2 regions of the Marinoscillum sp. genome follow, and region 1 is predicted to be linked to the other one. Evidence: riboswitches for the same ligand, from Rfam matches in the RefSeq annotation. Region 1 holds a riboswitch; the other holds the start of a gene.
The links. A riboswitch is a leader RNA that binds a small molecule or an ion and turns the genes downstream of it on or off. The one in region 1 is predicted to bind thiamine pyrophosphate.

Region 1 (4,430 bases):
ATACCTCCATCTGCGACAATTGGGATTTTGCCTTTCACAGCTTTGGCTGCTTCATATACTGCGGACAGTTGAGGTACCCCAACTCCAGCTACCACACGAGTGGTACAGATACTTCCTGGACCTACACCTACTTTAATAGCGTCAGCACCAGCTTCCATTAAGGCCTCCGCAGCTTCTCTTGTAGCAATATTTCCTACAATCAGCTCGAGATCCGGGAATTGCTTCTTCATATTTTTGGCTGCATCAATCACCCCTTTGGAGTGGCCATGAGCAGTATCAATACTTACCACATCCACTCCGGCGTTGATCAGTGCCTGGATTCGATCACTAATGTCTGGTGTGACACCAACAGCCGCACCTACACGCAATCGTCCATATTCATCTTTGCAGGCATTCGGCCGATCTTTGTTTTTCAGAATATCTTTGTACGTGATCAGTCCTGTGAGTTTGCCATCCTTGTCGACGATCGGAAGTTTCTCTATTTTGTACTCCTGCAGGATCTCTTCAGCCTCTTTCAGCCCTACCTCTACCTCAGCAGTAATGAGGTTTTCTTTGGTCATGATTTCGCTGATAGGCCGTTTCATGTTTTTCTGAAAGCGCAGATCCCTATTGGTGATGATCCCAATGAGTTTTTTATGACTGTCAACTACTGGAATCCCACCGATTTTATGCTCACGCATGATTTTCTCAGCATCTCCTGCCACACTGTCATGAGCTAGTGTGATTGGATCCAAAATCATCCCACTTTGAGATCTTTTTACTTTACGCACCTGCGCGGCTTGTTTTTCTACCGGCATGTTTTTGTGAATAAAACCCAATCCACCCTCCAAAGCCATAGCAATAGCCAGGTTAGCCTCAGTTACTGTGTCCATGGCAGCAGAAACCAAAGGGATGTTCAGAGAAATATTTCGCGTGATTTTGGTGGTTGTATCGGTGTCTCGTGGGAGCACTTCTGAATAACCGGGAAGCAGCAGTACATCGTCGTAAGTAAGTGCTTCAAAGAGAAATTTGTCGTCGAAATTCATGCAAATAATATTTGTTATTATTTGCCGGGCAAAATTAACTAGTCCTGATAAGATTGTAAAACTAAAAGTGATTTATAATTTCACGGCATGAACGAATTCTTCTCTTTGGTACTGGAGCAATTTTATGAAACCACTTGGCTGGAGGCTTTGGCCGTCGTTTTCGGCTTGTTGAGTGTTTGGTATTCCAAGCAAGAAAACATTTTGGTGTACCCGACTGGGATTGTCTCTGTATTGATCTACGTCTATCTGTGTTTTGAATACAAGCTATATGCAGACATGGGCATCAACGCCTATTATTTTGTGATGAGCGTTTATGGATGGTACAACTGGGTGCATACAAAAGATGCCTCCAGGCAGCAGATACCTGTTTCCTGGAACAGCCGGAGCGAAAATCATTTGAGCATATTGTTGTTAATCTGTTCCTTTTTACTGATTCGCTATGTACTGATTGCCTACACAGATAGTGACGTGCCCAATTGGGATGCGGTGACGACTTCTTTTGCACTGGTGGGAATGTGGCTGATGGCCAAGAAGAAAGTAGAGAACTGGATAGCCTGGATCATCACTGATATTATCTCGGTACCACTTTATTTGTACAAAGGGTTGCCATTCACAGCTATACAGTTTTTGATCTTTACTGGACTGGCGTTTTGGGGCTTTTTTGCATGGAAGAAATCATACGAAAACAATGACTAAGCGAATAGCGATAATCGGACCTGAGTCAACAGGAAAAAGCGAGTTGTGCCAACACCTGGCGAGGATTTATGAAACGGAGTGGGTGCCAGAATACGCTCGATTCTACCTGGATAGACTGGATCGGCCATATGATAAGGAAGATTTGCTCGCCATTGCTCAGGGTCAGATGGCATGGGAGGATGATAAGGCCGAGGAGGCTGGAGAATATCTTTTTTGTGATACCAATCTGATTGTCATGAAGGTATGGAGCGACCACAAATATGGGGATACCGATCCATGGATATTGGAAGAGCTGGCTAACCGAAAATACGATTTCTATATACTTGGAAACATTGATTTGATCTGGCGGCCAGATCCTCAACGTGAACACCCAAAACTTAGAAAGCATTTTTTTGACATCTATGAAAACTACCTCAAAGAGCATGATCTGCCATATGGTATCGCATCAGGCATTGAGGACATGCGGGTTAAATCCGCCAGAGATCTGCTAGAGGATTTTTTCAGCCGATAGTTTTCTTCTACTTTTGCAACCATTAAGGGGTGCCTTACACGAGCAATTTGCTCTAACGGGCTGAGATCATACCCATTGACCTGATCCGGTTAGTACCGGCGTAGGGATTGGACCAAATGAGGTCCGTGTATGATAACCAGTAGGGGAGTTCCCCGCTTTCCGTATGGTTGAATTTGTTAATTAATAAACATGAAATTTGGAACAATGCTGATAGCAGTCATGCTGTCTGTATGTGCTTTGGGGCAATCCTCATTGCAGGGAAAAGTCACGAGTAAATCGGGAGAAGAATTAATTGGAGCCAATGTCTGGCTGGAAGGCACGAATAAAGCCAGTGCTACGGATGGAGATGGCAATTACATCATCTCCGGAATCACATCGGGTCAATACACCTTGAAAGTAACATATGTCGGTTATGAGTCCTACAGTGATCAGATTATAATAAATGAAGACCAATCATTGGATATTGCTCTTGCCGAGAGTGTGATTAAAGGTGAAGAGGTCATCGTATATGCCACGCGAGCCAACGACAATACACCTACCACATTCACGAATATTTCATCCAAAGAAATAGAGGAGCGTAACCTGGGCCAGGACATTCCATTTGTGCTACGGTACACACCATCCATGGTGGTGACATCTGATGCTGGGAATGGAGTTGGTTACACTGGGATTCGGATACGAGGTAGTGACCCTACCCGAATCAACGTCACAGTGAATGGCATTCCGCTCAATGATTCTGAGTCACATGGTGTTTTTTGGGTCAATATGCCAGATTTCACCTCTTCTGTAGATAATATCCAGATACAGCGAGGAGTAGGTACTTCTACCAATGGAGCCGCTGCTTTTGGAGCTTCGGTCAACTTACAAACGGATATGCCGTCTCAGGAGCCTTATGCCCGGATCAACTATAGTTTCGGTTCTTTTAATACCTGGCGTCATACGGTAGAACTCAATACTGGACTGATGAATGATCGATGGGCTTTTCAAGGGAGATTGTCTAAAATATCTTCTGATGGGTACATTGATCGGGCCGAATCAGATCTCCGGTCTTATTTCCTATCTGGTGGATACTATGGAGAAAAGACGACTATCAAGGCACTGACCTTTGCGGGAAAGGAAGTGACCTATCAGTCATGGTATGGTACACCAGGAGCCAAACTCTTTGGTGATGATGAAGACCTACAGGAGTTAATTGATTTTGGCGGAGAATACTCCACGCAGCAGCAAATCGACAACCTATACAACTCGGATAGAAGGTTCAACTACTATCTCTACGATCAGGAAGTGGACAACTATGGCCAGGATCACTATCAGTTACATTTAAGTCATACGTTTAGTCCAAGCTTTAATGCCACGGTTGCTCTCCATTATACGCATGGTGAAGGGTATTTTGAGCAATATCGAAATGAGGATGATTTTGCTGATTATGGATTGCAAGACTTGATAGTGGCAGATACCACTATTGCATCTACAGATCTCATTCGCAGACGTTGGTTGGACAATGACTTTTATGGAACGGTTTTTTCGGTGAACTATGCCGATAACGACTGGAACGTTACACTCGGAGGAGGGTGGAACTATTATGATGGAGATCATTTTGGAGAAATCATCTGGACAGAGTACGCCAGCAACTCACAAATTCGTGACAGGTACTATGACAACTATGGACGAAAGTCGGATTTTAACCTGTATGCCAAAGCAAACTATCAGCTAACTGAAAATCTAAATTTATTTGGTGATGTACAATTGAGAAGGATTAATTATAAAACCAAGGGAGTGGATAGTGATCTACGCAATATCGACACTGGAGGAGACTATACCTTCATCAATCCGAAGTTTGGTGGTACTTACATTATCAATGCCTATTCCAATGTTTACGCTTCATATGCGGTAGGTAACCGAGAGCCAGTAAGAAACGACTTTGTGGATGCGCCTAATAATGAAACTCCAGAACACGAAACCTTGAATAACATAGAGGTTGGTTATCGAAGAACTACTTCCACATCGTCTTTTTCGATCAACTACTATCTGATGGACTACCAAAATCAGCTGGTACTTACCGGCGCACTGAATGATGTGGGTTCAGGAATCCGTACGAATGTGGATGATAGCTACCGTATGGGAGTAGAGCTAGTTGGTGGTTTTCAACTATCAGAAAAGATTAATTTCGGAGGTAACCTAACCCTTAGCCAGAACAA
Region 2 (4,430 bases), 390 kb from region 1:
CAAATGGACAGCACATTTTATCGAGTAATGCTTTTCTCATGCTGTTGGTATCTTTTGTATTTTATTTAGTCTATTCCTATATGATTTAACGGCAGTTTCAGGGTCATTAGAACTCATTATTCCTGATATGATCGCTACCCCCTGGAAGTCCAGACCTCTTAGTAGTTCCAGGTTTTCGGGTTTTATTCCCCCAGACAGGAATAGGGGACGTGACGTTATCTCACGAGCTTTCCTAACCGACTCTGGTGTCACTATTTCACAGTTGCCAGCAGATGTGGAGGGAAACATCGCACAAAAACTGAGATATGAAAATCCTTCTTTTTCGGCCAGCTCGATAGTGTGTGGATCGTTGCCCACAGTGAGTCCAGTTATTTTATCTCTGGTATATTCTTTGGCATCAGGCCAGTCAACTGGGAGCTTGTCGAAGTGAACGCCATCCAGTTCTAGTTCCACACACAATTTCCAGTCGTCATGCATCAGCACGGGAACGTTATGTATCCCAGCAAGTTGTTTGATTTGATGGATGAGAGCCGTCTTTTGATGAATGCTAAAGTCTGCTGGCCAATGGTTCCAAACCTGAATCAGGTCAATGCCTCCCAGCAAAGCTTTGGATAGTTGATCCAGCACATGTTCGGCAGAGGGATCTATCACTAGATAAATTCCTTGTAGTCGTCTCATTTCCATCCTTTATTCAACGCTGTAAAAAAAGCTTCCCAATACGGGTCTATCCCTGTGGGGTGATATTTTTTCTCTTGATTTTGATAGTCCGTACATTGAAATACAGACTCATCGGTAAGCTCTCCCACCACGGCACCATCTATTCCTTCTTTTTCTAATGAAGCAATTAATTTTTGCTCACTTCCTGGTTTGACAGCAAAAATCATAGATCCTGCTCCTATCGATTTTAATGGGTTGATATCAAAAAGTTCAGCCACAGATAGTGCCTCTTCGTAAAGTGGGATGGCCTTCAGGTCTACTTGAAATCCACACTCTGATGCGCGTGCCAGTTCGTAGAGAGCGCCCAAGATCCCACCTTCTGTCACATCGTGCATGGCGTGAAGCTCGTCATTGGCTAAAACCCTGCGTGCAGTCAGTGCTTCTGGAAGAGCTGAAAGTTGCCAGAAGTTAGCAGCGGCTTTTTGTTGAATTTCACTTCCTAGTTGATCAGACACCGAATCTGGAAACGCCATAGCCAATAGCGAAGTAGAAGAAAGTCCGGCACTTTTACTCATGATTAGCTTATCACCTGCCTGGGCTCGGTTGCTAGTGATCATTTGATGGATGGGAGCGTGTAAGAACATAGTACCCCCGCCAGATATGGTCGATTCCTGACCGGGTATTTGACCAGTATGGCCCCCGGTGATACTTATGCCCAGCTTTTTACACAAGCTGTGTATGTGTGACCAATAGGAAGAGAAATCTTCTTTGGATAAGCTGGTGGGCAAGTTCAGCACAAACTGTGCATACTGCGGGCAAAAGCCCGTAGTGGCCATATCATTGACCAACAGGTGTACGGAGAGCCAGGCTGAAACCTCCATACCCATGGATGGAATGAGTGAGAGCGGATCGCTGGATATGGCCAGACCTTGCCCACCTCCCAAATCGATGATGGACGTATCCACTCCAAACTGGGCCCCATGGATTACTTCAGGACGCTCTGCCCCGAGTGATCCCAGCAATAATTCCTTGAAATCAATTTCACCTACTTTACCACTTTTGGAATCAAATGCTCCCATTACTTATACGTCGTTCAACTGAATGTGAAAACCGAAAAAGTCACCATAAGGAACTTGCCATTGCTGAGTTGGAAACCACTTTGGAAGTCCGGTTGCACTCCAGCTAATGGTATAATCTCTGTCTGGTAGGGCCTTGGCCACTAGTTCCTTTAGTGTTTTCGGAGTATAAAAATTGGCAGTGACATAGTAATTGTTTTTGTTGAAGGCTTGCTGTACCCTGCGGCGGATGAGTTTCGGGGTATTTCGGTTCATCATGCCCATGATGATACCGTACTTACCTACCCGAACCGCCTCTCGAATGACTGCCACTGGATCTTTGTAGTATTCAAACGTAGTGACGAATGCCAGCGCATCGAAGGAGTGGTCTTTGAAAGGCATGTGATGAGAATCTGCCAGCACCAGATCTCCGTCAAACAGATGCACACCTTGCGCCAGCATGAAAGGAGAAATATCTCCACCGGTTGCTTCAATGCCGATCTCATGCCACCACCTGGTGAATCGAGTTGTTCCGCACCCAAACTCTAGCAGTGTTTTGACTCGCGTATCCTTTTTGATGAGTTGCTCCAGGGTTCTTTTTTGCCAAACTTCCTGTCGTTTGTAGGGACCTTCGTAATAGTCCTCATAGTGGTCCGTGTCGTCACGGTTAAAAAACCACTCCTTACGTCCTTGCCAGTTGCGCAGCTCGCCGGTAGCCACGTCAAACTTTTGTTTTGTTTGAATATTACTCATTGGTCGTTCAGTTTTTGAAAACCTGAGTAATGCCCTGAAAATAGTAGATTATATATCACTTGGTGATGACTACAATTCCTACGCTGGCATTATCCAGATCAGGTCACGGGTATGATCTCAGCTCCTGTTTTGAGGAGCACCCCCTTGTAAATTCTGATTCTCCAAAGGTAAGGAAGAATCGATGGAAGACGAAAAGTATCTAACCCTCTAACAATACCTGTCGATCAAAAAGTAGGCTTGTAGAGGGTTAGATAGTTGTTTAGTTCTTCTTTTTCTTTTTGGTAGTGATAATGATCACCCCACTGGCAGACTGGTATTCCTTAGCCGCTTTCTCACCTTTTACCACTTCTATTACATCAATTTCATCCGGTTTGAGTTGGTCCAGATTGGACTTGGATGAAACCTTGCCATCAATAATTACCAAAGGGTCATCACTTCCACCACTGCGAATCATCACTTTGGTGTCCTGTTGATCATCGCTTTTGCTGATGTCCACTTTTATGGAAGGATTTTCGCGATTGGTGGTGATGAGGATTACGCCGTTTGGCGCATTGTATTCTTTCTTTGCTTCATCCCCTTTGATGACGTTAATCGCTTTGATTTTATCTGGATCTAGTAGTTCCATGATTTCATAGTCATACTTTTTGCCATCTATGTAGATATCTGGTTTGGCACCATCTTTTAAACTGACCTTGACTTCTTTTTCATTTTCCTTGTCACTACTTGGCTCCTGAGCATACAAAGAACTCAAAGACAAAGTCCATAAACTGATTACTATGATTGCATATTTCATTTTTACTCGTTTTCGTTTTTAACAATTGGATTACTTCGTAGCTACATATATTTCAATCAGCTCATCGCTGTAGAGAATTTCTTTTTGATCGTTTTCTTTGGTCTGGAACATGGCTCTCGCATCGTTTAGTAGTGCTTCTTTTTGGCTGACGCTCATCTCACTAGACTCGCTGGTAGTACTGAACCAAAAACCCAGAATGATGGTGATCGATGCTGCAGCCCCAGACAGCCCATAGATCCATCGTTTTTTTTCTTTTCGTTTTTGATGAATGGACCGCCAAATGGTATCCTCCATTCCATCAGGTGCTTGTACTTTGTTTCCTTTGATGTAATCTGCCCATGGCTTTAGGGCTGGCTCTGCTTGGTCAGAGTTGAGCAGTATTTCCTCTTCGGGAATGGAAGACTCACCTTCCAGGTATTTTTTATAGATGTCCTTATCACTCATAGCTATAGATCTTTTTGAGTTTTGACCCGATCTGTTTTCGTGCCCGGGAGAGCAAGACCCGCACGTGTTCGATTTTTAAACCTGTTGTATCAGCAATTTCTGAATACTCCAATCCATCCAGGTCACGCATGGCGAGCACTTCACGCTGACTTTCAGGCAGCTCCATTAGCATCTCTCGGATGATTCCATTCAGCTCCTTCCATTCTATTTCTTTTTGTGAATTGTGGTGGTCCGCAGATTCATAGTCAGCCGCATTCACAAACAAGGGATGCCGTTTTTTTAGTAAATCCAAACAATGATTTTTGGCGGTCAGCAGCACAAAACCAGTTACGTTTGGGTGATTATTGAGCTGTTTACGTTTGTCCCAGAGTTTCAGCATTACTTCTTGTACTGCGTCATGAGCGTCTTCCTTATTGCCCAGCATTCGGTAGACCATTGGATAGATCTTTTGGGTAAGAGGAAGAATGTCTTGTCTGAATTTTGCTCCGTTCATCTGGTAGTAATAACGACATTTTGAACTAGGTATAACAGCACGGCTGAAATAATCTCTGGAATGGACTATTTTTAATCTATGGAAAATGAAAGACCAGACTTTCCCATCACTATTCGTGAAGAGCGAACCATTCAGCGCATTACTGTTACAGGAGTTGTTACAGATGCAATTAGTGCGTTCAATATTGAGCGCGGACTTATTTATACACTTAAACTACTGTTTACAAAACCAGGCC

Region 2: linked by a shared signal. The riboswitch ahead of ACO067_RS12230 (class I SAM-dependent methyltransferase) and the one ahead of ACO067_RS14065 (TonB-dependent receptor) in region 1 are both predicted to bind thiamine pyrophosphate.

What each region holds. Positions count from the first base shown of each region.
Region 1 is NZ_CBDDJZ010000001.1:3,241,080-3,245,509, forward strand. Features, by position in the region: gene guaB (IMP dehydrogenase) at 1-1,025, opposite strand, end outside; gene pnuC (nicotinamide riboside transporter PnuC) at 1,113-1,721, shown strand; gene ACO067_RS14060 (AAA family ATPase) at 1,714-2,232, shown strand; TPP riboswitch at 2,248-2,357, shown strand; gene ACO067_RS14065 (TonB-dependent receptor) at 2,422-4,430, shown strand, end outside.
Region 2 is NZ_CBDDJZ010000001.1:2,855,203-2,859,632, forward strand. Features, by position in the region: gene ACO067_RS12215 (Trm112 family protein) at 1-40, opposite strand, end outside; gene ACO067_RS12220 (thiamine phosphate synthase) at 37-678, opposite strand; gene ACO067_RS12225 (AIR synthase family protein) at 675-1,736, opposite strand; gene ACO067_RS12230 (class I SAM-dependent methyltransferase) at 1,740-2,465, opposite strand; TPP riboswitch at 2,524-2,619, opposite strand; gene ACO067_RS12235 (TonB-dependent receptor plug domain-containing protein) at 2,725-3,258, opposite strand; gene ACO067_RS12240 (hypothetical protein) at 3,289-3,702, opposite strand; gene ACO067_RS12245 (RNA polymerase sigma factor) at 3,695-4,195, opposite strand; gene ACO067_RS12250 (hypothetical protein) at 4,274-4,430, shown strand, end outside.